3 regions of the Streptomyces sp. NPDC006430 genome follow, and region 1 is predicted to be linked to each of the others. Evidence: riboswitches for the same ligand, from Rfam matches in the RefSeq annotation. Region 1 holds a riboswitch; each other region holds the start of a gene.
The links. A riboswitch is a leader RNA that binds a small molecule or an ion and turns the genes downstream of it on or off. The one in region 1 is predicted to bind thiamine pyrophosphate.
Positions count from the first base shown of each region.

Region 2: it holds a riboswitch for thiamine pyrophosphate, as region 1 does, so the genes downstream of both, thiO (glycine oxidase ThiO) here and ABZZ20_RS32165 (thiamine ABC transporter substrate-binding protein) in region 1, are expected to answer to the same signal.
Region 3: it holds a riboswitch for thiamine pyrophosphate, as region 1 does, so the genes downstream of both, thiC (phosphomethylpyrimidine synthase ThiC) here and ABZZ20_RS32165 (thiamine ABC transporter substrate-binding protein) in region 1, are expected to answer to the same signal.

Region 1 covers NZ_JBEXQA010000037.1:23,325-33,636, reverse strand. Annotated here, with positions in the region: gene dprA (DNA-processing protein DprA) at 1-283, shown strand, start outside; gene whiG (RNA polymerase sigma factor WhiG) at 493-1,329, shown strand; gene ABZZ20_RS32205 (helix-turn-helix domain-containing protein) at 1,382-1,939, shown strand; gene ABZZ20_RS32200 (M23 family metallopeptidase) at 1,986-2,474, opposite strand; gene rpsB (30S ribosomal protein S2) at 2,727-3,611, shown strand; gene tsf (translation elongation factor Ts) at 3,747-4,583, shown strand; gene pyrH (UMP kinase) at 4,746-5,525, shown strand; gene frr (ribosome recycling factor) at 5,610-6,167, shown strand; gene ABZZ20_RS32175 (phosphatidate cytidylyltransferase) at 6,167-7,243, shown strand; gene rlmN (23S rRNA (adenine(2503)-C(2))-methyltransferase RlmN) at 7,432-8,544, shown strand; TPP riboswitch at 8,603-8,711, shown strand; gene ABZZ20_RS32165 (thiamine ABC transporter substrate-binding protein) at 8,797-9,897, shown strand; gene ABZZ20_RS32160 (iron ABC transporter permease) at 9,957-10,312, shown strand, end outside.
Region 2 covers NZ_JBEXQA010000006.1:243,460-253,771, reverse strand. Annotated here, with positions in the region: gene ABZZ20_RS12485 (methyltransferase) at 1-622, shown strand, start outside; gene ABZZ20_RS12480 (DUF3040 domain-containing protein) at 932-1,333, shown strand; gene ABZZ20_RS12475 (NAD(P)/FAD-dependent oxidoreductase) at 1,535-2,947, shown strand; gene ABZZ20_RS12470 (hypothetical protein) at 2,972-3,910, opposite strand; gene metF (methylenetetrahydrofolate reductase [NAD(P)H]) at 3,962-4,879, opposite strand; gene thiE (thiamine phosphate synthase) at 4,983-5,633, opposite strand; gene ABZZ20_RS12455 (Rv2175c family DNA-binding protein) at 5,707-6,072, opposite strand; gene ABZZ20_RS12450 (FAD-dependent oxidoreductase) at 6,162-7,385, opposite strand; TPP riboswitch at 7,478-7,590, shown strand; gene thiO (glycine oxidase ThiO) at 7,588-8,793, shown strand; gene thiS (sulfur carrier protein ThiS) at 8,790-8,990, shown strand; gene ABZZ20_RS12435 (thiazole synthase) at 8,996-9,790, shown strand; gene pknB (Stk1 family PASTA domain-containing Ser/Thr kinase) at 10,018-10,312, shown strand, end outside.
Region 3 covers NZ_JBEXQA010000009.1:63,567-73,878, forward strand. Annotated here, with positions in the region: gene ABZZ20_RS15885 (YibE/F family protein) at 1-1,029, opposite strand, end outside; TPP riboswitch at 1,069-1,214, shown strand; gene thiC (phosphomethylpyrimidine synthase ThiC) at 1,209-2,996, shown strand; gene ABZZ20_RS15895 (glycosyltransferase) at 3,096-4,274, opposite strand; gene ABZZ20_RS15900 (hypothetical protein) at 4,506-5,324, shown strand; gene ABZZ20_RS15905 (hypothetical protein) at 5,353-6,177, opposite strand; gene ABZZ20_RS15910 (metallophosphoesterase) at 6,328-7,548, opposite strand; gene ABZZ20_RS15915 (LacI family DNA-binding transcriptional regulator) at 7,780-8,895, opposite strand; gene hisC (histidinol-phosphate transaminase) at 9,257-10,312, shown strand, end outside.

The sequences.
Region 1 (10,312 bases):
CGGCATGGGCGAGCTGGCTCCCGAGCGCCGCGGACCCGTGCTTCCACGGGACCTGCTGGGCCGGGACACCGCCCGCGTGCTCGAAGCGCTCCCGGCCGGCCGTCCCGCGCACGCGGACGAGGTGGCGCTCGCCGCGGGCACCGGTACAGATGAAGTCATCGGCAGACTGTACGAACTTCACTCTCTGGGGTTCGTCGAACGGCAGGGCGAGGGCTGGCAGTTGACCACACAATCAGCTGAGGGAGGCACACAAACCGGTGGTGTCCGGCGAGGCGGTCGTTGACCTGGGGTGTTCCGGTGAAAGAGTGACGCCGATGAGAGATGCGGTCTTCCTGGTGGCAGCCGCCGGGACCGAGCGCCAGGCGCCGGTCCCGGGTTGCCCGCGCGAGTCACGGCGCCCCGCCGCCCACGCGCGATCCCGTACTCTTCGCGCACCGCGACACTTCCGTCACGCTACGCTCCCAAGGAATCCGGCTCCGGCAAAGGCGAAGCATGCCCCAGCACACCTCAGGGTCTGACCGCGCTGCGGTGCCCCCCGCTGCTCGTGGCAGCGTGCGGTCCACCGCACCCTCGTCCCTTGAGGCGCTGTGGCGCTCGTACAAGGAGAGCGGCGACGAGCGGCTGCGGGAGCAGCTGATCCTGCACTACTCACCCTTGGTGAAGTACGTGGCGGGCCGGGTCAGCGTGGGTCTGCCGCCCAATGTGGAACAGGCCGACTTCGTCTCCTCCGGGGTCTTCGGACTGATCGACGCCATCGAGAAGTTCGACATCGACCGGTCCATCAAGTTCGAGACGTACGCGATCACTCGGATCCGGGGCGCGATGATCGACGAGCTGCGGGCACTGGACTGGATCCCGCGGTCGGTCCGGCAGAAGGCGCGGGCCGTGGAGCGGGCCTACGCCACGCTCGAAGCCCAGCTGCGCCGCACCCCCACCGAGCACGAGGTCGCCGGCGAGATGGGCATCGCTGTGGAGGAACTCCACACCGTGTTCAGTCAGTTGTCGCTGGCGAACGTCGTCGCCCTGGAGGAGCTGCTGCACGTCGGCGGAGAAGGCGGCGACCGGCTCTCTTTGATGGACACCCTGGAGGACACCGCCGCCGACGATCCGGTCGAGGTGGCCGAGGACCGCGAGCTGCGCCGACTCCTCGCGCGCGCCATCAACACCCTCCCGGAGCGGGAGAAGACCGTGGTGACCCTGTACTACTACGAGGGCCTCACCCTGGCCGAGATCGGCAACGTGCTGGGCGTCACGGAGAGCCGCGTCAGTCAGATCCACACCAAGTCGGTGCTCCAACTGCGGGCCAAGCTCGCGGATGTGGGCCGCTGAGCGGGCGGCAGCTCCGTAGAGTGGAAGCGTGCCCAGGATTCGAGCGGCCTCCGTGGCCCAGCACCGGTCGATGCAGCGCGGCGCCCTGTTGGACGCGGCGCGCTCCCTGTTGTCCGAAGGCGGGACGGAAGCGCTGACCTTCCCCGCCCTGGCGGAGCGGACCGGCCTCGCCCGGTCCTCCGTGTATGAGTACTTCCGGTCCCGCGCGGCCGTGGTCGAAGAGCTGTGCGCGGTGGACTTCCCCGTCTGGGCCGCCGAGATCGAGGCGGCGATGGAGCAGGCGCAGTCCCCGGAGGCGAAGGTTGAGGCCTATGTGCGCAGCCAGCTGGGCCTGGTCGGGAACCGGCGGCACCGGGCGGTCGTGGCGATCTCGGCGAGCGAGCTGGACGCGGGCGCGCGGGAGAAGATCCGCGCCGCGCACGGAGGGCTCGCGGCGATGATCGTGGAAGCACTCGCGGCCCTCGGGCACGAGCAGCCCAGGCTGGCCGCGGTGCTGCTGCAAGGAACGGTCGACGCCGCGGTCCGGCGGATCGAGCTGGGCGCTGCGGAGGATGCTGGCACGGTGGCGGAAGTGGCCGTCGCCTTGGCCCTGCGGGGCGTGCAGGGCTGAGACCGGGTCCGGGACGCCGCGCCCCCGCCCCCTCGGATCCCGCGCCTCATCCGCCGGCGCCTTCGGCGGCTCCGGCCGCGGCCCCGTCGAGCGGCAGGAGCCGCGGCGTGGGGCGGGGCAGGAGGGTCAGCGGGTTCAGGTAGGTGTCTCCTGACAGCAGGCCCCAGTGGAGGCACGGCCGGCTGCAGTGCGGGCCCTCCGCCAGCGTCGCGACCACCTGCCCCGCCACGACCTCCTCACCCTCCGTGACCAGTGGGCGCACCGGCTCGTACGTGGTGCGCAGACCGCCGGGGAGGGTGAGGGAGAGGACCCCGCGGCCGGCCACCGGGCCCGCGTGGTGGACCCGGCCCGGGCCGACCGTGCGGATGTCCGCGCCCACCGGGGCAGCCAGGTCCACCCCGCGGTGGCCCGCCGCGTACGGGGTCGGCGGCGGGTCCCACCAGCGGGTCACCACCAGGGGCGGCGGGAGCGGGCGGGTCCCCGGTGCGACAGCCTGGGCCAAGGTCAGGAGCAGGGTGAGCAGCAGTGTCGTCATGCCGTCCAGGTTGCCGTGGCGTCGCGCAGCGTGAGCGCCCCTGTGGACGAGCGGCCCGGTGTGGACAACGGCGTCACCTGGCATACCGCCCGGTCCCGTACACTTCTTACGGCGATCCGGGTCACCGGGTCGACTTCGCACGCCCCAACATCAAGCCGGTCAGGCCAGGTGGCAGCGTCTCTCGGTCCCCTCTTCGGGGGCAGGGCGCGGTGGGGCGTCAGGAATCAAACCGAGAAAACCAAGGAGATGGCCATGGCCGTCGTAACGATGCGGGAGCTGCTGGAAAGCGGCGTCCACTTCGGTCACCAGACCCGTCGCTGGAACCCGAAGATGAAGCGCTTCATCTTCACCGAGCGCAACGGCATCTACATCATCGACCTGCTCCAGTCGCTGTCGTACATCGACCGCGCCTACGAGTTCGTCAAGGAGACCGTTGCCCACGGCGGCTCCATCATGTTCGTCGGTACCAAGAAGCAGGCCCAGGAGGCCATCGCCGAGCAGGCGACGCGCGTTGGTATGCCGTACGTCAACCAGCGCTGGCTGGGTGGCATGCTCACCAACTTCTCCACCGTCTACAAGCGCCTCCAGCGTCTGAAGGAGCTTGAGGCGATCGACTTCGAGGACGTCGCCGCCTCGGGTCTCACCAAGAAGGAGCTCCTGGTCCTCTCCCGCGAGAAGACCAAGCTGGAGAAGACCCTCGGTGGTATCCGCGAGATGTCGAAGGTCCCCAGCGCCGTCTGGATCGTCGACACCAAGAAGGAGCACATCGCCGTCGGTGAGGCGCGCAAGCTCCACATCCCGGTCGTCGCGATCCTCGACACCAACTGCGACCCCGACGAGGTCGACTACAAGATCCCGGGCAACGACGACGCGATCCGTTCCGTCACCCTGCTCACCCGCGTGATCGCCGACGCCGTCGCCGAGGGCCTCATCGCCCGCTCCGGCGCTGCGACCGGTGACTCGAAGCCGGGCGAGAAGGCCGCCGCCGAGCCGCTCGCCGAGTGGGAGCGCGACCTGCTCGAGGGCGAGAAGAAGGCCGACGACGCCGAGGCCGCTCCGGCCGAGGCCGCTGTCGAGGCCCCCGCTGCTGAGGCCCCCGCCGCCGAGGCGCCGGCCGCCGACGCCGAGCAGGCCTGACCCACTGAGAGCGCCCGGCGTTCACGCGCCGGGCACTCACAGCACGGACGATGACGGCGGGGGAGCCGCGCCACGAGCGCGCCTCCTCCGCCGTTCACCCGTAGATCTACGACTTCGAGAGAGAATCACAGACTCATGGCGAACTACACCGCCGCTGACGTCAAGAAGCTCCGCGAGCTCACCGGCGCCGGCATGCTGGACTGCAAGAACGCGCTGGTCGACTCCGACGGCGACGTCGACAAGGCCATGGAAGCCCTCCGTATCAAGGGTCAGAAGGGCGTCGCCAAGCGCGAGGGCCGTTCTGCCGAGAACGGTGCCGTCGTCTCCCTCATCGCCGACGACAACACCTCCGGTGTCATCGTCGAGCTGAAGTGCGAGACGGACTTCGTCGCCAAGGGCGAGAAGTTCCTGGCCGTCGCCAACCAGCTGGCCGCGCACGTCGCTGCCACCTCCCCGGCCGACCTCGAGGCGCTGCTGGCCTCCGAGATCGAGCCCGGCAAGACCGTCACGGCCTTCGTGGACGAGGCGAACGCCAACCTCGGCGAGAAGATCGTCCTGGACCGCTTCGCGCAGTTCGCCGACGGCTACGTCACGGCGTACATGCACCGCACCATGCCCGACCTGCCGTTCCAGATCGGCGTCCTGGTCGAGCTCGACAAGGAGAACGCCGAGGTCGCCCGCGGCGTCGCACAGCACATCGCCGCGTTCGCCCCGCAGTGGCTCTCCGCCGAGGACGTCCCGGCCGAGAAGGTCGAGTCCGAGCGTCGCATCGCCGAAGAGGTCACCCGCGCGGAGGGCAAGCCCGAGGCTGCCATCGCGAAGATCGTCGAGGGTCGCGTCAACGGCTTCTTCAAGGAGGCCACCCTCCTCGGCCAGCCGTACGCGCTGGACAACAAGAAGTCCGTCCAGAAGGTCCTGGACGAGGCCGGTGTCACCCTGAAGCGCTTCTCGCGCATCAAGGTCGGCATCTGAGTCCGTCCGTACACGACGGACACCGGACCCCGGTAGGGTCTGAAGCAGTCGTCCGCGTGCGCGCGGAACGACCGCAGATCTGACGAGGAGGCCATTGCCGTAGAGGGAACCGCGAGGACCCACCGGCAATGGCCTTCTTCGTATGTGCACGAGGAGATCTCCATGAATCAGGGCGTGGACACCCACACCGCTTCCGACCACAAGAGCGACCACGACAAGAAGGGCCGCCGCTTCATGCTGAAGCTGTCGGGCGAGGCCTTCTCCGGCGGCGGAGGACTGGGCGTCGACCCCGACGTCGTCCATGCCATCGCGCGGGAAATCGCCGCGGTGGTCCGCGACGGCGCGGAGATCGCCGTCGTGATCGGCGGCGGCAACTTCTTCCGTGGCGCCGAGCTGCAGCAGCGCGGCATGGACCGCGCGCGGTCCGACTACATGGGCATGCTCGGCACCGTCATGAACTGCCTCGCCCTCCAGGATTTCCTGGAGAAGGAGGGCATCGACTCCCGTGTGCAGACGGCCATCACCATGGGCCAGGTCGCGGAGCCGTACATCCCGCTGCGCGCCGTACGGCACCTGGAGAAGGGCCGCGTCGTCATCTTCGGCGCCGGCATGGGCATGCCGTACTTCTCCACCGACACCACGGCCGCCCAGCGCGCCCTGGAGATCGACGCCGAAGCCCTGCTCATGGGCAAGAACGGTGTCGACGGGGTCTACGACTCCGACCCGAAGAAGAACCCCGAAGCGGTGAAGTTCGACGCGCTGGAGTACAGCGAGGTGCTGTCCCGCGACCTCAAGGTCGCCGACGCCACCGCGATCACGCTGTGCCGCGACAACAAGCTGCCGATCCTGGTCTTCGAGCTGCTCGCCGAGGGCAATATCGCCCGCGCCGTCAAGGGTGAGAAGATCGGCACGCTCGTGAGCGACCAGGGCACCCGGGCCTGAGCGTTCCGACGCCGGGCCCGGCCTCGCAGGGCCGAGCCGCCCCGCCCGCCTGAACCATCCATATCTGACATGCAGGAGCACGTGGTGATCGAAGAAATCCTCCTCGAGGCCGAGGAGAAGATGGAGAAGGCCGTCGTCGTCGCCAAGGAAGACTTTGCCGCGATCCGCACCGGTCGTGCGCACCCGGCGATGTTCAACAAGATCGTGGCGGACTACTACGGCGCCATCACCCCCATCAACCAGCTCGCGTCGTTCTCCGTGCCCGAGCCGCGCATGGCGATCGTGACCCCGTTCGACAAGAGCGCCCTGCGCAACATCGAGCAGGCCATCCGCGACTCCGACCTGGGCGTCAACCCCAGCAACGACGGCAATATCATCCGGGTGACCTTCCCCGAGCTGACGCAGGACCGCCGCAAGGAGTACATCAAGGTCGCGCGCACCAAGGCCGAGGACTCCAAGGTCTCGATCCGCTCGATCCGCCGCAAGGCGAAGGACGCCCTCGACAAGCTCGTCAAGGACAAGGAGTCCGGCGAGGACGAGGTGCGCCGCGCGGAGAAGGAGCTCGACGACACCACCGCGAAGTACGTCGCGCAGGTGGACGAGCTGCTCAAGCACAAGGAAGCCGAGCTCCTCGAGGTCTGATGAACGACTCTCCCTGGGCCACGGAGCCGGTTCCGGCGGGTCCCGCATACGATGCGCTGGTGGGCCCGCACACTCGGCCCATGCCCATCGTGCCCGATGCCGCCGGCCGTGACTTCGACGACCGGGAAGCACGCGATCGGGGGGCCGCCGCCGACGGCGGCCCCCCGATCCGCGCCGAGACGCCGCCGCAGGAGCCCATGCCCAGCCCACCGCCTCCGCCCTCGCAGGCACCGCAGGACGCCTCACCCCCGCCGCAGAAGAAGCGGGCGGGGCGCGACCTGCGTGCCGCCATAGGGGTCGGTGTCGGCCTCGGTGCGGTGATCTTCGCTTCGTTGTTCATCGTGAAGGCGGTCTTCGTCGGCGTCATCGTCGTCGCGGTCGTCGTGGGCCTGTGGGAGCTCACCTCCCGGCTCCAGGAGAAGAAGGACATCAAGGCGCCGCTCGTCCCGCTCGCGGTCGGCGGCGCCGCCATGGTCATCGCCGGATACATCCGGGGGGCCGAGGGCGCCTGGGTAGCCATGGCCCTGACCGCGCTGGCGGTCCTGGTCTGGCGGATGACCGAACCGCCCGAGGACTACCTCAAGGACGTCACGGCCGGCGTCTTCGCGGCCTTCTACGTGCCGTTCCTCGCCACGTTCGTGGCGATGCTGCTCACTGCCGACGACGGCCCGCAACGGGTGGTCACCTTCCTGGTCCTGACCGTGGTCAGCGACACCGGTGCCTACGCGGTGGGCTGGCGCTTCGGCAAGACCAAGCTCGCGCCCCGCATCAGCCCCGGCAAGACCCGCGAGGGCCTGCTCGGCGCGGTGGCCTTCGCGATGGCGGCCGGCGCGCTGTGCATGGAGTTCCTGATCGACGGGGGCATCTGGTGGCAGGGGCTGCTGCTCGGTCTCGCCGTCGCGGTCAGCGCCACGCTGGGCGACCTCGGCGAGTCGATGATCAAGCGGGACCTGGGCATCAAGGACATGGGCACCCTGCTGCCGGGCCACGGCGGCATCATGGACCGGCTCGACTCCCTGCTGCCCACCGCCCCGGTGGTGTGGCTGCTGCTGGCGGCGTTCGTCGGCACGGGCTGACCCCGGTGGTCACCGACCCGTCCTGACCGGTCCCGGCCTCCCCGGCTTCCGCCGGCGGGCGGTTCATCGGGGGACCGCGGCGGGCGGGGGCGACGTACGTCCGAAGGCTTCGGGTGGGTCCGGCCGGTTACCCTTGAAAGGCGCGCTGCTTCTGCGGCGCGCCTTTCGTCTTACGAGGAGTACCTGCCATGGCCCGCCCCGTCCCGGGAGAGCTCACCTTCGTCGCCCCTCGCGGAGCCAAGAAGCCGCCCCGGCATCTCGCCGACCTCACGCCCGAGGAGCGGCGCGAGGCGGTCGCCGCGATCGGTGAGAAGCCGTTCCGGGCCAAGCAGCTCTCGCAGCACTACTTCGCCCGCTACGCGCACGACCCGGCGCAGTGGACGGACATTCCCGCGGGTTCCCGCGAGAAGCTCCAGCAGGAGCTGCTGCCCGAGCTGATGAACGTCGTCCGGCACATCTCCTGCGACGACGACACCACCCGCAAGACCCTGTGGAAGCTGCACGACGGCACGCTCGTCGAGTCCGTGCTGATGCGCTACCCCGACCGGGTCACCATGTGCATCTCCTCGCAGGCCGGCTGCGGTATGAACTGCCCGTTCTGCGCCACCGGCCAGGCCGGTCTGGACCGCAACCTGTCCACCGCCGAGATCGTCCACCAGATCGTCGACGGCATGCGTGCACTGCGCGACGGCGAGGTCCCGGGCGGCCCGGCCCGGCTGTCCAACATCGTCTTCATGGGCATGGGCGAGCCGCTCGCCAACTACAAGCGGGTCGTCGGTGCCATCCGTCGCCTCACCGACCCCGAGCCCGACGGCCTGGGCCTGTCGCAGCGTGGCATCACCGTGTCCACCGTCGGCCTGGTGCCGGCGATGCTGCGGTTCGCCGACGAGGGCTTCAAGTGTCGCCTCGCGGTCTCGCTGCACGCCCCGGACGACGAGCTGCGCGACACCCTCGTCCCGGTGAACACCCGCTGGAAGGTCCGCGAGGTCCTCGACGCGGCCTGGGAGTACGCCGAGAAGTCCGGTCGTCGCATCTCGATCGAGTACGCCCTGATCCGCGACATCAACGACCAGGCCTGGCGGGGCGACCTCCTCGGTCGGCTGCTGAAGGGCAAGCGCGTCCACGTCAACCTGATCCCGCTGAACCCGACGCCGGGCTCGAAGTGGACCGCCTCGCGTCCGGAGGACGAGCGGGCCTTCGTGGAAGCCATCGCCCGCCACGGCGTGCCGGTGACCGTACGTGACACCCGCGGTCAGGAGATCGACGGCGCGTGCGGCCAGCTGGCCGCTTCGGAGCGCTAGCTTCCGCTGTTCTCCGCCTCCGTTCGGCCACGGGGTACCCTGTGGCCGAACCAATTGCATATTCCGACAGGGGAGCGCCACAGCGCTGAGAGTGCGGCAACCGTAGCTGCAGACCCTCTGAACCTCGCCCCGGTCATTCGGGGTAGGAAGTTCGGTCACCACTCAAGCTGTTGCGCCCTGCCCGGCGACCGCTCGCACTGAGCGCCGGGCAGGGCCGCGTCTTCTCCTGGTCATCCCAGGAGGAATTCACCAGTGAGCACCACCAGGAAGTTCGCGGGCGCAGCGCTCGCGGCCGCGCTCGGCGTCACCACGCTCAGCGCCTGCGGCGGCGGGAGCCCGGACAAGTCCGCCGACGCCGAGAGCGGAGGGCCGAAGCCCAAGACGGTCACGCTCGTCTCCCACGACTCCTTCAACGTGACCGACACGGTCCTCAAGGAGTTCGAGCAGCAGAGCGGCTACACCGTCAAGGTCCTCAAGTCCGGGGACGCGGGCGCCGCCCTCAACCAGGAAATCCTCACCAAGGGCTCCCCGCGCGGCGACGTCTTCTTCGGTGTGGACAACACGCTGCTCTCGCGCGCCCTCGACAACGGCATCTTCACCCCGTACGAGGCCAAGGGCCTGGCCGAGGTGAAGCCCGAGTACGTGCTCGACAAGGAGCATCGGGTCACCCCGATCGACTCCGGCGACATCTGCGTGAACTACGACAAGGCGTACTTCGCCGAAAAGAAGCTGGCCCCGCCGCAGACGCTGGATGACCTGATCAAGCCGGAGTACAAGAACCTGCTGGTCACCGAGAACGCGGCGACCTCCTCGCCCGGACTCGGATTCCTGCTCGCCTCCGTCGGCAAGTACGGCGAGGAGGGTTGGAAGGACTACTGGAGCAAGCTCAAGGCCAACGGCGTGGAGGTCGTGGACGGCTGGGAGCAGGCCTACAACGAGCGCTTCTCCGGTTCCGCGGGCGGCAAGAAGGCCAAGGGCGACCGTCCGCTGGTCGTCTCCTACGCCTCCAGCCCGCCGGTCGAGGTCCTGTACGGCGAGCCGCAGCCGGCCGAGGCCCCCACGGGCGTCTCCACCGGTACCTGCTTCCGCCAGGTCGAGTTCGCGGGCCTGCTCAAGGGAGCGAAGAACGAGGAGGGCGGCAAGGCGCTCCTCGACTTCCTGGTGAGCAAGAAGTTCCAGGAGGACATGCCGCTCCAGATGTTCGTGAACCCGGTGGTCAAGGACGCGAAGCTGCCGGAGCTGTTCACGAAGCACGGCGTGGTCATCGAGAAGCCCGAGGACGTGGCTCCGCAGACCATCGCCAAGAACCGTGAGCAGTGGGTCAAGACGTGGTCCTCGCTGGTCGTGAAGTAGGACGCGAGAGCACTCCCGCGAAGGAGGGCGTGCGCGCCGCGGCCGTCAGGCTCGCTCTGATGGCCGTGCCGCTCGCCTTCTTCGGGCTGTTCTTCGCCTACCCCGTCGTCGCGATCGTCGGCCGCGGGATCAAGACCGACGAGGGTTGGCAGGTCGGGCGGATCGGCGAGGTGCTGGCCCGGCCCGACATCGCCGAGGTGCTCTGGTTCACCACCTGGCAGGCCTGTGCGTCCACGGCGCTCACGCTGCTGATCGCGCTCCCCGGCGCGTACGTCTTCGCACGCTTCGAGTTCCCCGGCAAACAGGTGCTGCGGGCGATGGTCACGGTCCCGTTCGTGCTGCCGACGGTGGTCGTCGGCACCGCCTTCCTCGCGCTGGTCGGGCGCGGCGGGCTGCTGGACGAGTGGTGGGGCGT
Region 2 (10,312 bases), on a different contig from region 1:
CAAGTTCGCCGTGCCCGTGGCCCGACTGGGCCACCGGGTGACCGTGGTGGACCCCAGCCCGAACGCGCTGTTCGGGCTGGAGCGCCGCGTCGCGGAAGCCGGTGTCGCCGACCTGGTGCGCGGCGTACAGGGCGACGCCCAGGGCCTGCTCGACGTCGTCGAGCGCGAGGCGTACGACGTGGTGCTCTGCCACGGCGTGCTGGAGTACGTGGACGACCCGGCGGAAGGCGTGGCCAACGCGGTGGCGGCCCTGCGCCCCGGCGGCACGCTGAGCCTGCTCGGCGCCGGGCTCGGCGGGGCCGTGCTGGCCCGCGCGCTGGCCGGCCACTTCACCGAGGCCCGTACGGCACTCACCGACCCGGCCGGCCGCTGGGGCGCGGGGGACCCGGTACCGCGGCGCTTCACCGCCGAGCAGCTCACCGAACTGGTCCGCGGGGCCGGCCTGGAGGTCGGTGCGGTGCACGGAGTGCGCATCTTCGCCGACCTCGTCCCCGGAGTCCTGGTGGACACCGAGCCGGGTGCGGTCGAGGCCCTGCTGCGCCTGGAGGAGGCCGCAGCGGAGCTGCCCGCCTTCCACGCGGTCGCCACCCAGTTGCACGTTTTGGGCGAGAAGCGCGCCTGATCTGCGGAGTTCGCCTCCACGGAGTGTTCGGGACACCCTCCGCTCCGAGGGCCCGCCCCGTATGATCGTGAACAGGGACCGGCATGGTGGACGAACCGTTGGGGAATAAGCGCCTCAGTGGCCGCCCACCCGGCGGTACGGTTCCCTGCAGTGGCTTTGCTCAGGCAGTGCGTTTTCGGGCAGTGCTTTTTTCGGGCCGTGTTTTTGTAACGTGGCGTAGAGGGCGGGTGTCACGGGGGCGATTCCCCGCCTATCCTGAAGGGGACCCCTGGTCGCTCCCCCCGCGACCGACGGATGAGGAGGACTCCCGTGCCGCTCTCGGAGCACGAGCAGCGCATGCTCGAGCAGATGGAGCGAGCGCTGTACGCCGAAGACCCCAAGTTCGCGACAGCGCTTGAGGGAAGCGGGCTGCGCACGTACACCCGGCGACGGGTCTACCAGGCAGCCGCAGGCATTGTGGTGGGCATCGCGCTCCTCATGACCGGCGTGATCATTCCGAACGTACTCTGGGTCAGCGTGGTGGGGTTCCTCGTCATGCTGGGTTGTACGGTCCTCGTGGTCACCGGTTGGCGCAAGGCACCCAAGCCCGGCGAGCAGCCCGTCTCCGGCAGTGCAGGCGGTTCGGCCCACGGCCGGAACCGGCAGCGTCGGTCGATGATGACCCGCATCGAGGAGCGGTGGCAGCGCCGCCGCGACGAGCAGGGGCACTAGCCCCGCGCAGACACGAGTGAGGGGACGGCGCCCTGAGGGCAGCTCCCGGCCGGCGGCCGGGTAGGCCGTCCCCTCACTGCTCTGCTCCGCCGCTCCGGCCCGCTCCACTGATCCGGCCCCCCGCACGACCCCGAAGCCGCCGGGCGGTCCGCAGCCCCACCCCGCTGACCTCCTCGGATCCCGCTCGGTAGGGTCATCCGCATGGCACGAATTGCGGTGATCGGCGCTGGGATGGGCGCGATGGCTACGGCGGCCCGGCTGGCCGTAGCGGGACACCAGGTGACGGTGTACGAGCGCGGGTCGACGTACGGCGGCTCCGTCGGCCGCTACGAGCGCGATGGCTTCGCCTTCGACACCGGCCCGGGGCTGCTGCACCTGCCCGCCGTCTACCGCGACCTGTTCGTCAAGACCGGCAAGCGGCCCCTGGAGGACTGCGTCGACATGGTCCAGGTGGATCCGGCTGTCCGGCACGTCCTGGCCGACGGCACGGCCGTCACCCTCCCGGGCGCCTCGCGCGGCGGCGCCGCCGCAGTCCTCGACGAAACCTTCGGCGCGGGCGCCGGAGAGCGCTGGAACGGCGTCCTGGGCCGGGCCCGGGACGCCTGGGACGCGACCCGCCGCCCCCTGCTGGAGGAGCCGCTGCGCCCCGACTGGCAGGTGCTCGGTCGGGATCCGTACCCCGCGCTGCGCCGGAGCGGTCTGCTGCGCCGCCGTCCGCCGACCCTCGCCGAGGTGGCCGACCGCGAGCTGGGCGGCGCGCTCGGTGAGCTGCTGGCCGCCCGTGTGCGCGCGTACGGGATCGATCCCGCCACCGCACCCGCCTCCGCGGCGGTGCTGCCGTACATGGAGCAGACCTTCGGCAGCTGGTACGTGCGCGGGGGGATGCGGGCGCTCGCCACCGCCGTGTACGAGCGCTGCCGGGAGCGGAAGGTCACCTTCGTGCTCGACGCACCGGTGCGGGAGGTCCTGGAGCGCGACGGCCGGGCGGCCGGACTGCTCCTGGCCGACGGCTCCGAGGTGGCCGCCGACCTCGTGGTCTGCGGGGCCGACCCGCGGCAGCTGCGGGCCCCGCTGCCGGCCGGCGGCGCCCCCGCGCGCGGGCCGGGGGTGGCGAGCCGGTTCACCCTGCTGCTCGCGCTGCGCGGCGCCCGCCCCGCGGACGCCGTTCACCGCACCCTGGTCCACTCCCCCGGCGTCCAGCTCACCGTGCTGCGCCCCGACGACCCCGCCTGCCGGCCCGACGCGGACCACGAGGCGATCACCGTGAGCGCCGTGTGCGGCCCGGAAGGTACCCCTGAGCCCCGTGCGGAGGAGCTCCTGGACCTGGCCGCCCGTGCCGTGCCCGGGCTGCGCGAGCGGCTCGTGTGGACGCAGGCGCGTACGCCCGCTGACATCGAGGCGGCCACCGGCGCCCCGGGCGGCGCGGTGCCCCCGCCGGCACTCGCCGGAGCGGACGGCCGACTGCTCTACCCCGCAAACACCTCGGCCCTGCCCGGCCTGTTCCTCGCGGGCGGCTGGGCGCACCCCGGCGGCGGGCTGGCGCACGCCGGGATGACCGGGGCCCTGGTGGCCGGCCTGATCGTGGAGGGCGCGCAATTCCGCGGCTCCCGGTGAGCCGGCCGCCCCGCGGCACCGGCCTCAGTAGCGGTACTGCTCGTACTCGCCGGTGCCCTGGTACGGGTACTGCTGCGGCTGCTGCGGCTGCTGCGGGTACTGCTGGTCGTCCCCCGGGTAGGGCTGGGCCGACTGGTCGGTGGACCGCTGCTGCGGCACCCACACCCCGCCCGGCGGGGTGTCCATGGAGTACTGCTGCTGCGCGCTCGCGTACGGGTCGGTGGGGTAGTCGGGGTACGGCGCGTAGTCGTACGGCTGCTGCGGGATGACGCCCCCGCCCGTGCCGATGTACGGGTCCGAGTACGCGGCGTAGACCTGCTGTTCGCCGCCCATCGGATAGCCGGCGGAGTAGTCGTAGCCGCCCTGGCCCTGCGCGTCGTAGTACGCGGCGTACTGGTGGGCGTCCTGCTCGGCCGTGCCGAACGGCGGGGCGAAGGCCGCCGTCTGCCCCGCGTCGGCGGTGGGGGCGAAGCTCTGTATCCCGTACGACCCGGTGTCCTCGGGCAGCGGCTCCGGGCTGTAGTACTCCGCGGTCGCGGGCTGGAACTGCGGCTCCGGCTGCTCCGACTGCTCCTGCTCGGACGCGTCGGCCCCGTCGGCGTCTACGGACGCCCCACCCGGCCCGTACTCCAGCCCGGTGACCTCCAACGCGGGCTCGGGACGCGGACCGCCCGCCCGGCGCCGCCGGGTCTTCCGCACGGGTTCGCCGCCCCGGCGCAGCGCCCAGCCGGCCTCGAAGCCCTTGCGGAAGGAGAGCGTCACCAGGGTCTGGCCCACGGCGAACGCCGCCGCGCCGACGCCGATGACCAGCACCGACGGCAGCACCACCCCGGCGACCACGCCCAGGAACCCGGCGAACGCGAGCAGGCGCCAGCGCAGCCGGGCCTTGTACTGCATCAGGACCTCGGCAAGCAGCCACAGCGCGACGAAACCGAACGCGATGTAGAGGACCGTCATTCCCATGCGTGGCACCTCTCGGTACGGCCAACCGCCCAGGAAAGGGGGGCCGGCCGATCAGGCCCGCTGGTGCAGGCCCAGGTTCTCGTAGATCTCGAGAGTCGCCGTGGAGTTGTTCAGCGTGATGAAGTGCAGCCCCGGGACACCCTCGGACAGCAGCCGCGCGCAGAACTCCGTGGCGAACTCGATCCCCATGGAGCGTACAGCGGCCGGATCGTCCTTGACCGCGAGCATGCGCTCTTTCACGGCTGCGGGGAAGACTGCATTGCTGAGTTGTGGCAGCCGGTCCAGCTGCTTGATGCCCACAACAGGCATGACCTCGGGGATGATCGGGGTCTCGCAGCCCGCCTTCTGCGCACTGTCGCGCAGCCGCAGATAATTCTCGGGATCGAAGAACATCTGGGTGATCGCGTAGTCGGCGCCCGCGCGGCACTTGTCCACGAAGTGGCGGATGTCCGTGTCCCAGTCCTCCGAGCGCGGGTGCATCTCGGGGAAGGCCGCGACGCCCACGCAGAAGTCGCCGGACTCCTTGAGCAGCCGGACCAGGTCGGCCGCGTAGTGCACGCCCTCGGGATGCGCCACCCAGGGGCCCATGGGGTCGCCCGGCGGGTCTCCGCGCACGGCGAGCATGTTGCGGATGCCGGCGTCGGCGAACTGGCCGATCACGTTGCGCAGCTCGGCGATGGAGTGGTCGACGGCGGTGAGGTGCGCGACGGGGGTCAAGGTGGTGTCGGCGGCGATCTGCTGGGTGGCCCGGACGGTACCGCCGCGGGTGGAACCGCCTGCCCCGTAGGTCACGGAGACGAAGCTCGGGCCCACCGCCTCGATCCGGCGCAGCGCGTTCCAGAGGTTGCGCTCGCCCTTCTCCGTCTTGGGGGCCCAGAACTCGAAGGAGTACGACCGGCTCCCGGACGCCAGCAGGTCGCGGACCGTGCGTGCACGGTCCGTTCGGGTGGAAGCGGTTCCAAGGGCCATACGGGCAGGTTAGACGCGGGTTCCCGGACGCCGAAGCCGTGTCCATCTTTTGGACATGTTTTTGGACACGCGCCGGGTCCGACGCGGGTCACGGCGAGGACGCCTACGCGCCGACGCGGGCCCGGATCCGCTCGGCCAGCTCGGCGGCGGCGGCGCCCGGGTCGGAGGCCTCCGTGAGGGCGCGGACGACCACGATCCGGGCGGCCCCGGCGTCGAGGACCTCGTCGAGGTTGCCGGCGTCGATGCCGCCGATGGCGAACCAGGGGCGGGCCGGAGCCAGCGAGGCCGCGTACCGGACCAGTCCGAGGCCGGGGGCGTACCGGCCGGGCTTGGTGGGGGTGGGCCAGCAGGGGCCGGTGCAGAAGTAGTCCACGCCGGGCTCGGCGACGGCGGCGTCGACCTCGGACTCGGCGTGACAAGAACGGCCGATCACGACGTCCTCGCCGAGGATCGCGCGGGCTGCGGGCACCGGGATGTCGCCCTGGCCGAGGTGCAGGACGTCGGAGCCGATGGCGTGGGCGACGTCGGCGCGGTCGTTCACCGCGAGGAGCTTGCCGTGCCTGCGGGCCGCTTCGGCGAACACCTGGAGGTGTTCCAGTTCCTCGCCGGCCTCCATGCCCTTGTCCCGGAGCTGGACGATGTCCACGCCGCCGGCCAGGACGGCGTCGAGGAACTCGGGGAGGTCCCCCTGCCGCGTGCGGGCGTCCGTGCACAGGTAGAGCCGGGCATCGGACAGCAGGGCGTTCGCGGACATGGGTACCCCCGGGTGGGAGCGGTGCACGGGCCTTCCGGGGCCCGCGCACCGCAGATGGATCAGGCGGCTCGACTCAGAGGGCGAGCGCCTGAGCGCGGCGCTTCACCTCCGTGCCGCGATTCTCGCTTAGCGCCTGCACGGGGGTGCCGGGCAGGGTCGGGTCGGCGGTGAAGAGCCACTCCAGCATCTCCTCGTCGGAGAAGCCGTCGTCGCGGAGCACGGTCAGCAGGCCGGAGAGGCCCTTGACCACCTTGTCGCCGTCGATGAAGGGAGCGGGCACCTGGAGCGCGCGGTTCTCACCGCGGCGCACGGCGATCAGCTGACCTTCCTTGACCAGCTGGCGGACCCGGGTCACTTCGATGTCGAGCATCTCCGCGATGTCGGGGAGGTACAGCCAGGCGGGGACAAGGGCATCGATCTTTGCGTCAATCTCGGTCACGAGGACAAGCCTGCCACCTCGGACTGGCCGCCGGTACCCGAGCCGACCCGTCCGGGTCCCGGCGGCTCCCCCACGCCCGGGGCCGGGCCCTACGCCAGGGCCGATTTCAGCGGGGTCGCGGGGTCCCGGACCTTCGCGGGGTCGACGGGAACGCCCGCCTCGATCAGCTTCCGCCCCTGGGCCAGATCCCGCGGCCGGCCCACCGCCAGGACCGCGACCAGCACCCCGTCCCGCAGCCAGCACACCGACCAGGCGGCCTCGGCGGCCGGGTCGCCCCGCCACACCGGCTCGTCCGCCCCGGCATGATGCCCCGCGTACTGCACGAAGCGCCCGAACTGCTCCGACCAGAAGTACGGCACCGGGTCGTAGACCTGGACCGGGGCCCGCGCCACGATGTTCGCCGCGACCACCCGGGGCCCCTGCAACGCGTTGTCCCAGTGGTGCACGAGCAGCCGCGCCCCGTACCGCCCCGACGGGAACGAGGCGCAGTCGCCGACCGCGTACACGCCGGGCAGGGAGGTCCGCAGGTACGCGTCCGCCGTCACCGAGCCGTCCGCGCCGAGCTCGACCCCCGCCCCCGCCAGCCACCGCGTCGCCGGCCGGGCTCCGATGCCCACGACGACCGCCCCTGCCGGCAGCTCCCGCCCGTCCGCGAGCAGGACCCGCCCTGGCTCCACCGAGGCCACCTTGGCGCCGGTCAGCAGGGCTGCCCCGGCCTCCTCGTACCACTGCGCCATGGGGGCCGCGACCTCCGCCGGCAGCGCCCCGGCCAGCACCCGGTCCGCCGCCTCGACCACGGTCACCGCGCAGCCCGCCTCCCGGGCCGCGGTGGCGAACTCCGCGCCGATCCACCCCGCCCCCACGACCACGGTCGCCGGCGCCTCGGCCAGCACCGGTCGCAGCCGGGCCGCGTCGTCCAGCGTGCGCAGCAGGTGCACGCCGGGGACGCCTTCGGCCCCGGGCAGGGTCAGGGGTTCGGCTCCCGTCGCCAGCACGAGGACCTCGTAGGGGACCGGCCCGGCCTCGGTGTCGAGCTCGCGCTCGGCGGCCCGCAGCCCGGTGACCTCGACACCGAGGCGGAGCTCGATGTCCAGCCCTTCGAAGTCCACGTCGAAGGCGGAGTCCTCGGCCTTGCCGAGCAGGACCGCTTTCGACAGCGGAGGCCGGTCGTAGGGTTGATGGGGCTCGGCGCCCAACAGGGTCACGGGGCCGCTCCACCCCTGCTCACGAAGGGCGACCGCGGTCTGCACCCCGGCCATTCCGGCGCCGACGATGACGACGCCGCTCTGTGTCTGTTCCGTCTGCTCGCTCACGCCACCCACCCTAGCGATCTGACAGTACGTCAGGAATAGCGGCCCGGGGAGGCAGCCTTACCCGGGGCCGGCACCGGGGTTAACCTGGCTGCCGTACCTATCGCGGGAGTCCGGACGCACCGGGCTGAGAGGGAGGCTGGACGGCCTCCGACCGTACGAACCTGATCCGGGTCATGCCGGCGAAGGGAGGGGCTGGACGCCCATGCATTCATCTCGGAAGGGATCCGACACAGGACCCACCGCGGGACCCACCGCGGGATCCGACGTCCTCGTCATCGGGGGCGGGATCATCGGACTGGTCACGGCCTGGCGGGCGGCGCAGCGCGGGCTGCGGACCGTGCTCGCCGATCCGGCGCCCGGGGGCGGCGCCGCCCAGGTGGCGGCCGGCATGCTCGCCGCCGTCTCCGAGCTGCACTACGGCGAGGAGGCCCTGTTGGGCCTGGGCCTCGCCTCCGCCGCCCGCTACCCGGAGTTCGCCGCCGAGCTGGCCGACGCCAGCGGCGGGACGGACATCGGCTACCGCGCCTGCGGCACCCTCGCGGTCGCCCTCGACGCGGACGACCGGCTCCACCTGCGCGAGCTGCACGCCCTGCAACGCCGTTGCGGGCTGGAGTCCGAGTGGCTCACCGGCCGCGAGTGCCGCCGCCTGGAGCCGATGCTGGCCCCCGGCGTGCGCGGCGGCCTGCGCGTGGACGGCGACCACCAGGTCGATCCGCGCCGCCTGGCAGCCGCGTTGCTGGCCGCCTGCGAGGGCGCCGGCGTGGAGATCCGACGGGCGGGCGCGGAGCGGCTGCTCGTGACCGCCGACCGGGCCGTCGGCGCGCTGCTCGACGACGGTACGCAGCTGCGCGCCGACCAGGTGGTCCTGGCGGCCGGCTCGCTCAGCGGCAAGCTGGCCGGAGTACCGGCCCACGCGCTGCCTCCCGTACGGCCGGTGAAGGGGCAGGTGCTCCGGCTCGCGGTGCCGGCGGCGTACGCGCCGTTCCTGTCGCGGACGGTACGGGCGGTCGTGCGCGGCAGCCACGTGTACCTGGTGCCGCGCGAGAACGGCGAGCTGGTCATCGGCGCCACCAGCGAGGAACTCGGCTGGGACACCACGGTCACCGCGGGCGGGGTGTACGAACTGCTCCGCGACGCACACGAGTTGGTGCCCGGCATCACCGAACTGGCGCTGACCGAGACCCGGGCCGGACTGCGGCCCGGTTCCCCGGACAACGCCCCGCTGCTCGGCCCGACCGACCTGCCCGGCCTGCACGTGGCCACCGGGCACTACCGCAACGGGGTGCTGCTGACCCCGCTCACCGGCGATGTGATGGCGGACCTGCTGACCACCGGCAGCCTGCCGGAGATCGCCCGCCCGTTCACCCCGCGCCGCTTCTGCCCCGCACGTCAGGAGTCCTACGCATGACCATCTCCGTCAACGGCGAGCCGCGCGAGGTCGCGGCCGGCACCACCCTCGACGCGGTGGTCGCCACCCTGACCGCGGCACCGTCCGGCGTCGCGGCCGCACTCAACGAGGCCGTGGTGCCGCGCGGGCAGTGGTCGCTCACGCCGGTGGGCGAGGGCGACCGCGTCGAGGTCCTCACCGCTGTGCAGGGGGGTTGAACGCGATGGCAGACGACGCTTTCGTGCTGGGCGGCCGGACCTTCTCGTCCCGCCTGATCATGGGAACGGGCGGGGCCCCGAGCCTGGACGTGCTGGAACGGGCGCTGATCGCGTCCGGTACGGAGCTCACGACGGTGGCGATGCGCCGGCTCGACCCGACCGTCCAGGGTTCGGTGCTCTCGGTGCTGTCCCGCCTCGGGATCGCTGTCCTGCCGAACACCGCGGGCTGCTTCACGGCGGGCGAGGCGGTACTGACGGCCCGGCTGGCCCGGGAGGCGCTCGGCACGGACTGGATCAAGCTGGAAGTGGTGGCCGACGAGCGGACCCTGCTGCCGGACGGGGTCGAACTGCTGGATGCGGCGGAGACCTTGGTGGACGAGGGCTTCACCGTGCTGCCCTACACGAACGACGACCCGGTACTGGCCCGCAAACTGGAGGACGCGGGCTGCGCGGCGATCATGCCGCTGGGGTCCCCGATCGGCTCGGGCATGGGCATCCGCAACCCGCACAACTTCGAGCTCATCGCGGAGCGGGCCGGCGTGCCGGTGATCCTGGACGCGGGCGCGGGCACCGCGTCGGACGTGGCGCTGGCGATGGAGTTGGGGTGCGCCGCAGTGATGCTGGCCTCCGCGGTGACGCGGGCGCAGGCCCCCGCCTTGATGGCCGCGGCCATGCGCGACGCGGTGTCGGCGGGCCGCCTGGCCTTCCGCGCGGGCCGCATCCCGCAACGCCGCTTCGCCGAGGCCTCATCCCCCACGGAGGGCCGGGCCGCTCTGGACCCGGAACGCCCGGCCTTCTGACCGCTGCCGCGGGGAGGTTCCCGCCGGCCGCTCCGGCCCCGCCGACGCCCGTCGTACGGGGCTCGGGGCGGCGGCGCCGGGGCTCGTGCGGGCGCAGTGCGGGAGGGGAAACCGGGCGCGCCGCGGGGCGCGGTACGGGAGGGGAAACGGTGGCGGGACGTCACAGGTGCGCTGCAACCCGACCCGCCCCAGCCCGGCGCCGTCCCGGACGCTCGTAGAATCGCCGGGTGGACACGACCCTGGATGACCCCCTCGTCGGGCAGACGCTCGACGGCCGCTACCGCATCGATGCCCGAATCGCGGCCGGCGGCATGGCCACGGTCTACCGGGCCGTCGACACCCGCCTCGACCGCGTCCTCGCGTTGAAGGTGATGCATCCGGCCCTCGCCGCCGACGGCGCGTTCGTCGACCGGTTCATCCGCGAGGCGAAGTCCATCGCCCGTCTCGCCCACCCCAACGTCGTCGCCGTCTTCGACCAGGGCACCGACGGGCCGTACACGTACCTCGCCATGGAGTACGTCT
Region 3 (10,312 bases), on a different contig from region 1:
GATGATCACGCCGGCGAGCAGCAAACCGCTCATGTCGATGTTCGGGTAGAGCCCGTGGATCAGCCCGGTGTTGTCATCGGTGTTGCCGCTGAGGAACGCCCAGTCGATGAACAGCGAGCCCAGCAGGCCGATCAGCAGCAGTGAGACCAGCGTCCCGAGGACGGCGACGGAGGTACGGGCGGTCAGGCCGTGGCACATGTAGAGCGCGATGAGCATGATGGCGCTGGCGCCGACGACCGCGACGACCAGCGGGTTCGATCCCTGCAGGATGGCCGGGAGGATGAAGAGCGTCAGTACGCCGAAGCTGACGACCAGCGCGATCAGCGCGAACACACCGCGCATGCGGCCGACGACGACCACCGCCACCGCGAAGACGGCTGCGAGGAGCGCCAGGGGCAGTTTGCGGTTCACGTCGATCACGGAGTACTGGAGGTCCCGGGGCGCGTCCGGTGCGTACGCGACGACCACCTCCTGGCCGTCGGCCAACTGCCGAGGTGCGCCCGGCTGGACGATCTCGAAGAAGGTGCGGCCCTTGTCTGACCCGGTGCTGACCTCGATGGTGGCCTTCTTGCACTCACCGGTCTGCGCAGCCTGGGCCTCGCGGCCCTCCGGGGTCGACGTGTTGCCGGTGGGCGGCACCTGCGAGGCGTTCACGGATTTGCAGTCGACCCGTTCGACCGCGACGACGCGGCCCTGCTGCGTCTGGCGGTCGAAGCCCACTCCGGAGCGCTCGTGGGCGGGCGCGCCGCCCGGCCAGAGCAGCGCCATGCCGACGAAGACGGCGACGGCGAAGGGGATCAGCACGGCCGCGATGACCTTGCGCAGGTGCTTCGAGACGGGTGCCGCCGGCCCGTGGCCGTGGCCGTGGCCGTGCGAATGACCGCCGTGGGAGTGGCCGTGGGATGGGCCGTGGTCGTGCCCGGGGTCCGTCTGCGCGTGGTCAGAGCGACCCGTGGGCTCGATGGGCTCGGTGGTGGGCTGCGGCGAAGACGTCACCGGCAGATCATCGCAAGAGATGAGGGGGCCCACTGTTCAGCACGCCACAGATGACGCTAGCGTGGGGTCACCTTTGCACAACGCGGGAGCTCGGAGCACCGGGCTGAGAGGGCGCTGATCACCGTACGCGCGGCACGCATGCGTACGGGACGAGGCTGCGTCGACCGCCGAACCTGTTACCGGGTAATGCCGGCGTAGGGAGATCAGGTCTCATGACCATTCAGGACGCACGCACGCCTGCCGTCAGCCAGGACGCCGACGGCCAGACCGAGCGCCAGCCGGGCTGGCACAAGGGCTACGTGGCGGGCTCGCGCCCCGACATCCGGGTGCCGGTCCGCCAGGTCCACCTCACCAACGGCAAGGACGTGACGCTGTACGACACGTCCGGCCCGTACACCGACCCACAGATCGAGACCGACGTGCGCCGCGGCCTGCCGCCGCTGCGCGAGAACTGGATCATCGGCCGAGGTGACACCGAGGAGTACGCGGGCCGTCCCGTGCGCCCCGAGGACGACGGCATCAAGCACACCTCGCCGCGCGGTGGCCTCAAGAACCTCGACGCGGTCTTCCCGGGCCGTCCCCGCCAGCCCCGCCGCGGGCGTGGCGGTGCCGCCGTCACGCAGCTCGCGTACGCCCGCCGTGGGGAGATCACCCCGGAGATGGAGTACGTCGCGATCCGCGAGAACGTCTCCCCCGAGGTCGTACGCGAAGAGATCGCCGCAGGTCGTGCGGTGCTCCCGGCGAACGTGAACCACCCGGAGATCGAGCCGATGATCATCGGCAAGCGGTTCCTGGTGAAGGTCAACGCCAACATCGGCAACTCTGCCGTCACCTCCTCCATCGAGGAGGAGGTCGAGAAGATGACGTGGGCGACCAAGTGGGGCGCCGACACGGTCATGGACCTCTCGACCGGCCGCAACATCCACACCACCCGCGAATGGGTGCTGCGCAACTCCCCGGTGCCGATCGGCACCGTGCCGCTGTACCAGGCACTCGAGAAGGTCGACGGCCGCGCCGAGGACCTGACGTGGGAGATCTACAAGGACACGGTCATCGAGCAGGCCGAGCAGGGCGTCGACTACATGACGGTCCACGCCGGCGTGCTGCTGCCGTACGTGCCGCTGACCGCCCGCCGTAAGACCGGCATCGTCTCGCGTGGCGGCTCGATCATGGCGGCGTGGTGCCTGGCGCACCACAAGGAGAACTTCCTCTACACGAACTTCGAGGAGCTCTGCGAGATCCTCGCGGCGTACGACGTCACGTACTCGCTCGGGGACGGCCTGCGCCCCGGCTCGATCGCGGACGCTAACGACGCGGCCCAGTTCGCGGAGCTGAAGACGCTGGGCGAGCTGAATACGATCGCCAAGCGGCACAACGTGCAGACCATGATCGAGGGCCCGGGACACGTCCCGATGCACAAGATCAAGGAGAACATCGACCTCCAGCAGGAGATCTGCGAGGAGGCGCCGTTCTACACGCTCGGCCCGCTGACCACGGACGTCGCCCCGGCGTACGACCACATCACCTCCGGCATCGGCGCCGCGATGATCGCCTGGTGGGGCACTGCGATGCTCTGCTACGTCACGCCGAAGGAGCACCTGGGCCTGCCCAACCGTGACGACGTGAAGACCGGCGTCATCACGTACAAGATCGCCGCGCACGCGGCGGACCTGGCCAAGGGCCACCCGGGCGCCCAGGAATGGGACGACGCCCTGTCCGACGCGCGGTTCGAGTTCCGCTGGGAGGACCAGTTCAACCTGGCCCTCGACCCGGTCACGGCCCGCGAGTTCCACGACGAGACGCTCCCGGCGGAGCCGGCCAAGACCGCGCACTTCTGCTCCATGTGCGGTCCGAAGTTCTGCTCGATGAAGATCTCCCAGGACATCCGCCGTGAGCACGGCGGCGACTTGAAGGCCGAGGAGATCGAGGCGGGTATGGCGGAGAAGTCTGCCGAGTTCGCGGCGAGTGGCAACCGGGTGTACCTCCCGCTGGCCGACTGACCGGCCCGACCTCGCCGTTTCGCTGCTCTGGGGAGGCAAGAGGGGCTCCTCAGAGCGGCGCGCGGCACGGCTTGCCGAGATCGTCGGCAAGCCCTCGCGTCAGACCTTCGCGCGGCCTTTTGCACCACCCTTGGCGTTGCCTTTCGCGCGGCCCTTCGTGCGGCGCGATGTTTCACGTGAAACAGGGACGGAGAGCCCACTACGGGCTGCGGCGAAACCGCGGTTGACCTCCGTCTGTCGGCGGTAGGCATCGGGCAGGTCGGGCAGGGCGAGCAGCCGGTTGCAGGCGCGCAGTGACGCCTTCGCGTCGCCCACCCAGTACGCGGCGACGGAGTGCTCGAAGAGCAGCCCCCACCGGTACACCCACGGCTGGACGAACAGCAGGTCTGCGGGAGCCGGCTGGTCCAGGACGGCCGTGGTGATCGCGTGCGCCGCATGGTGGCGGCCCATCATCCGTAGGCGCGAGGCGAGTTCGTAGCAGGCCTCCAGCCGGGTGGGCCGGGATTCCCATGCGAGTGAAAGGGCGTCCATGGCGGTTGGCCAGTTCTCGGCCTCGGCGTTCAGGACTCCGACCTGGAGCAGGGCGTAGTAGACCTCCTCGGCCCAGCCGCCCATGGCCGCGCGGCGCTCGTAGAGCCGGATCGCTTCCGCCGTGTCGCCCATGTCGCGCATCGTCTGTGCGAGGTAGAAGATCGTGCGGGTGTTGGAGGGGTCACGCTCCAGCTCGGCGCGGAGCAGCCGGGCGTCCCGCTCGAACTTGTCGTGCCGGGAGCCCCCGTCCGCATGGTCCTCGATGAAGAGCGCGTCGAGGTTCTCCTGGGCACCGGCGCGCTCGTCGTGCTCGCCGGAGCGGTCGCACGTGAGGTACTCGTGGGTGACGCCCTCGTACCGCCACGGGAGGTCGCCGCGTACCAGGCGCTTGATGCGGTACTCCGTCGCGCCCTCGTGGCGCAGCATGTACGACTGCGCCGTGAGTCGGGGAAGCGGACCGGTGCGGCGCAGAACAAGGTCGGCGTCGAGGAGGAGTAGGTAGTCGGCTTTGCCGCGGGCGCGAGCGATGTTGAGGCTGCGGTTGTGCCCGAAGTCGATCCAGGGCTCCTCGTGGAGCTCGCCGGGGATGCCGCGCAGGGCGTGCCGGATCATTTCCTGGGTGCCGTCCGTGGACCCGGTGTCCGAGATGACCCAGGTGTCGATGAGGTCCCGTACGGAGTCCAGGCAGCGCTCGATGACGGCGGACTCGTTCTTCACGATCATGCAGAGGCAGATGGTCGGCTTCACGGCCGCTGACCCTAGGGACGGGTCCGGGCCGGCAGGGGGCGGCACGCCGCGGTGCGACCCCGGGTGGCCCCGAACACACCGCCATGTGGTGGGAGGCGCTGGTCCGATCCGCTGACGAGCGGGCGAGCCGGAGCGATCTGCGGGGCAGGGGACTTCAAGATGACCCGCGGAGTCCGGTCCTATTTCCGGACTTTGGAGACCATTCGATCCGGTGTTCGCGAGGAGCGGTACATGAGTTCTGAGGACAGGGCCCGATCCATCCTGGGGCCTTTGCCCCGACGGGCCGGCTGGCTGGCCGGAGGCACCTTCGCCTCCGTGGCGCTGGTGCTGGCGAGTATCGCGGCCCCGGCTGCGGTCGGTGCTCCGCAGCCGTCGGGGACGGTGGTGGCGCAGGGCGCGGACCGCTGCGACGTGGCGAAGAGCAAGAACAAGGCGATGCGCCCGGCAAAGACGGCCGGCCAGCCTTCGGCTGACAGGTGCCGGACCGGACCGGCCGGGCCGCGCGGCCAACGAGGCCCTACGGGTCCGACCGGTCCGACCGGTCCGACCGGTGCGCAGGGTGTAACAGGTCCGACGGGTCCGACCGGGCCGCAGGGACACAGGGGCGAGCAGGGGCGCAGGGGTCCCGCTGGCCCGTGCCAGGACGTTGACTCCGTCACCTTCGAGGGGGCCGAGTACAGGGCCGTCCTCACCAACGGAAAGGCCTACGCGGGTATCCGCCCCATCAACGCCGCTCCCCCCATCAACGCCGCTCCCCCCATCGTCGCCGGCCCCTTCATCTGGTACGACCTGACCAATGGCTTCGCGCCGCCGCACACCTTCCCGACCAGGGCCTGTGCCATCTCCGTCGCCAACAACGGCGACAACCGTGTGTCGATCGGAGTCCTGACTACAACGAACCTGCTGTTCGAGACCCTCTGTACCCGGAGCGGACCGCCCACTGCGCCGACCCTCGTCTGCGACAAGGTATGGGTGCCGGTCAACTCCGTCAGTAGCGCCACCCTCCGCGGCAAGTTCGCCCACGCTCTCGGGCGTGAAGACCGCAACTGACCTCCGTGAAACGGACGTCGGGCAGTTCTCACTGCGGCTTGTGCTCCGGGCCGCCGAAGTCGGGGCTGGTGAAGTCCGGAGGCGTGTAGCCGGGCCTGGGACCCTGTGACGGGGATCCCGGGCTGGTGAAGTCGGGCCGGGTGTATCCCAGGTTGGGGATGCGCCCGGCCTTCGGCGTACGGGGGGCCGGACGGGTCGGCCCGGCGCTCGGGTCGGCCAGTGCGTCCCGCAGGAACGGCAGGATGCCCCGCTCCAGCAGGGCGTGCCGCCAGGCCTCGCGGGCCCGTGCGACCTCGTCGGGTACCGCCTCCGTATCGTCCTGTGCCACCACCTCGGTCGCGCGGTTGCGGACGGCCGTCACCAGCAGCCCGATCACCGCGAACAGCAGGGACACCACAGTCAGCGCGCCGAAGAGCCAACCTGCCGTCAGCATCGTTTCGGCGAAGGCCGGTTCCGGCTCGACCGCCTTCAGGATGTAGCCCACCAGCAGGAAGATCAGCATGGCGGTGCCCGCCAGGACCGGTGCGAGCACCGCGACCACCGCGCTGACGCCCACGCCGTCCTCGCCGCCGCCCTGCCCGGTGCCGTGGTCCCCCGTCGATCCACGGGTGGACAGGGCCTCGTCGCGCCGTTCCCCGCGGAGTTTCACGTAGTGGTCGTACTCGGCCGCAGCCGCGGCCGACAGCAGTGCACTGGCCGCGATGGCCATCGTGCGCAGCTGTTCGGCGTTCAGACGTTCGCCGAGGGTGGCGAGCTCGGGCCGTTCGTGCGCAGTGCGCAGCGCCTCGTCGAGGAGCCGATCGAACTCCGGTCGGTCTTCGGTCAGCAGGTGCGGAGCGCTGTTCATGTGCATCCCCCGATGCTCCGTGGGGACCGGTTTGCCCGCGTAGACCCGGGCGCCGGCACAAACGGAGGAGAGCCTGCTACGGATAGGGCGATGGTAGAGCGCCCATGCCACGCGGTGACAGGGGCTTTCCTTAAATTACCCCGCTTCTGATAACCGTCAGTCGTTCAGCGGGAGTTGTACGACCAGCAGTTTGCCCGCCATCGTCACCCCGCCGTCCATGGCGATGGCGAGGCCCTCCGCGTACACGTGCGGGCCGTCCACGGCCTCCGGGCCGCGCGATTCGTCGCCGTCCTCGGTGCCCACTTCGCCGAGCAGGTAGGGGATGGGGCTGTGCCCGTGCACGACCCGGCCGCCGCCGTAAGTGTCGAGGAGTTCGCGCACCGCCTGGGGTCCGGACTCCTCGTCGCGGAAGGCGAACCGCTTGGTGAACTTGCGGAACAGGTCCCAGGTGATGTCGGCGTCGTTGCGGTTGAGTAGCTCGTGGATGGTGTCGTTGACGTCCTCGATGGAGTCGCCGTAGTCGCGGTACGCGGTGGTGTCGGAGTGCAGGAGCAGGTGCCCGTCTTCCAGGACGGCCGCGTCCAGCCGCGACATCCACTGCAGGTGTACGTCCTCCAGGCGCTCCATGTCGGTGCGCTGACCACCGTTGAGGAGCCAGGCGGCCTGGAAGGTGGCGGTGCCGGCGCCCGAGGCGACCGGGGTGTCGCCGAACCGCTTGGCGCCGATGAGCAGCAGTTCGTGGTTGCCCATGAGGGCCTTGCAGTAGCCGCCGGCAGCGGCGGCCTCGGCGGACAGGCGCATGACGAGGTCGATGACGCCGATGCCGTCGGGGCCGCGGTCAGTGAAGTCGCCGAGGAACCAGAGGCGGGCGTTGCCGGCCGACCAACGCCGGTCGGCGTCGATCAGGCCCTGGGCCTGGAGTTCGGCGACGAGCTCGTCCAGGTAACCGTGGACGTCGCCGACCACATAGAGCGGGCCGGGGCCGGAGGCCGCCGGGGTCTCCGGGGGGACGTACTGGACCTGGACGGTGTCGCCGGGTCCGCCGCGGCTGATGATCGGCAGATCGCGATGCGTGGGGGTGTAGCCCTCGAGGTCGTCCTCTTCGGCCGGCCCGCCCGCAGCGGGCGGCGGGGGCACGGGGGTCGGCGGCGGGGGCACGGTCGGTGCCGGGGGCGCGGTCGGCGGCGGGGGCACGGGTGCGGCGGGAGGCGGCACGGGCGCGCCCTCCCCGTAGTACGCGGGGTATTCGCCGTACACGGGGGCCTCGTCGGGAATCCCGGCGGGCACGCCGTACGGGGCGGGCTCGGTGACCGGAACCCGGAAGTCCCGCAGCGTCTCCGTCCGCATCGCGGGTCCCTGACCGGCCCCCTGAGTCATCGACCCCTCCACCACCGTCGCGCTGCCGTACACCTGCGGACCTTCCTGACCTCCGGGGCGGAGGGTCCGTGATGTCGTGCGCCCATCATAGGAATGCAGCTCGCGCTCTGTGACGCACCAGGGGTGGTGAATCCTGGGCGGAACCAGTCGTTCCTGTCGCTTTATCCCGAAATGGATGTTTCTGAAATCCGAGGCGCAGCCGTTGGCCTCGCCGGTATCGCGGTGGAACGGTCAGTCTTGTGCCGGTGATCGGGGTGGGCTGACGGTCGTACGGGGCTGCCTGCGCTGCGAGGAGGTGCGGACGATCAGCTCGGTCGGGACGACCTGTTCGACCGGTCGCCCGGTGTCGACCCCCTCGATGGCGTCGATGAGCAGCTGCACGACGGCGGTGCCGATGCGGCGCGGTTTGAGGGAGAGCGTGGTGATGGGCGGTTCGGTGTTGGCGTACACGGTGGACTCGCTGCAGCACACGAGCAGCAGGTCCTCCGGGACCCGCAGGCCGTAGCGCCGTGCGGCGGCGAGCAGATCCGTCCCGTTGGGGTCGAAGAGGCCGTAGACGGCATCGGGTCGGTCGGGACGGGCGAGCAGCCGGTCCGCGGCGACCGCACCCGCGCACGGGTCGTGGGCGGGATAGGACTCGTAGACGGGGTCCTGACCGACGCGCTCGCACCAGCTGAGGTAGGCCGTGGTCGAGAGCCGGGTGTAGGTGTCGGTGGTGGTGCCGGTCAGCAACCCGATACGGCGGGCGCCGGCGGCGGCGAGGTGGTCGAGCAGGTTGAGCACGGCGGCCTCGTGGTCGTTGTCGACCCACGCGGTGACGGGGAGGGAGCCGGCCGGACGGCCGTCGGAGACGACCGGCAGACCTTGGCGGACCAGTTCAGTGACGACGGGGTCGTGATCGGAGGGATCGATGACGACGGTGCCGTCGAGGGCCACGTTGGACCACACGTCGTGTCGAGAGGTGGCGGGGAGGATGACGAGGGCGTAGCCGCGGGCGAGCGCGGCGGAGGTGGCGGCCCTGGCCATCTCGGCGAAGTACGCGAATTCGGTGAAGGTGAAAGGTTCATCCCCGTACGTCGTCACGGTCAGGCCGATGAGGCCCGACTTGCCGGTACGGAGGGTGCGGGCGGCGGCGGATGGGCGGTAGCCCAGCCGGTCTGCGACCTCGCGAACGTGGCGGCGGGTGGCGTCCGGCAGCCGCCCCTTGCCATTGAGGGCGTCGGAGACGGTCGTGATCGAGACGCCCGCTGCGGCGGCCACGTCCCTGATGCCGGCCCGGCCCTGTCGGCCGGCGGCCCGCCGGGTGGTCTCGGTCCGGCTCACGTGATGCTTCCCTGCTGCTGTCATGGCGTGCCGATAGTAGGGCTCGGTGGGGCGGGTGGTCCGGATGCATATGCACGCGTTGACAGGCACGATTCTGCATGGTTCGCCACCCCCAATGACCTTGGAAATGAAGGAAATTGAGAGCGAGGGGTGAGTGGGGCGTTTGTCGGCGGGTACGAGCATGCCAAAGCGGTGCGGTCTCGGGACGGTCTCAACTCACCTGTACGAGGGATGCGCGCCACGGCGCGGGCCACCGGCGTGCGCATATATGCGTGCGCTCCCCCGCAATCCAGGCGCGGCCATTTTCGGAAGGGTGGAATCCTCATAAGGTGAGCAGTATTGAGTCGACGGCGACGTCGGACGGGACGGTCTAGGAGGACCTGCGGTGAGCGAGAAGAGCCCGAAGCTGCGCGCCGAGCTGGACGGCATCCCCGTCTACAAGCCGGGAAAGCCCGCCGCCGCGGGCGGCGCCGTCGCGTACAAGCTGTCATCTAACGAGAACCCTTACCCCCCGCTGCCCGGCGTGCTGGAAAGCACGGTCGCCGCGGCCGGCCGGTTCAACCGCTACCCGGACCTGGCCTGCACCGCTCTGGTGAACGAGCTCGCGGAGCGGTTCGGGGTCCCGGCCGAGCACATCGCCACCGGCACGGGCTCGGTGGGCGTGGCCCAGCAGCTGGTCCAGTCGACGGCCGGCCCGGGCGACGAGGTCATCTACGCCTGGCGGTCCTTCGAGGCCTACCCGATCATCACGCAGATCTCGGGTGCGACGCCCGTGCAGGTCCCGCTGACCGACGGGGACGTTCACGACCTCGACGCGATGTTCGACGCGATCACCGAGCGGACCCGGCTGATTTTCGTCTGCAACCCCAACAACCCCACCAGCACCGCAGTGCACCGTGCCGAGCTGGAGCGGTTCCTCGACCGGGTGCCCTCGGACATCCTGGTGGTGTTGGACGAGGCGTACCACGAGTTCGTACGCGACGTAGAGGTGCCGGACGGCATCGAGCTCTACCGCAATCGCCCGAACGTCTGCGTGCTGCGCACCTTCTCCAAGGCGTACGGACTGGCAGGCCTGCGCGTCGGCTTCGCGGTGGCGCACGAGCCGGTGGCCGCAGCGCTGCGCAAGACGGCGGTGCCCTTCGGGGTCAGTCAGCTCGCCCAGGACGCGGCGGTCGCCTCGCTGCGCGCCGAGGACGAGTTGATGGGTCGTGTCGGAGCGCTGGTCAGTGAGCGCACGCGCGTCTACGAGGGGCTGCTCGGCCAAGGCTGGACCGTGGTGCCGCCGACGCAGGCGAACTTCGTGTGGATGCGGCTGGGCGAGCGGACCGCCGAGTTCGCGGCGGTCTGCGAGAAGGCCGGTGTGGTGGTCCGGCCCTTCGCGGGCGAGGGACTGCGGGTCACGATCGGTGAGACCGAGGCGAACGACCTCTTCCTGCACACG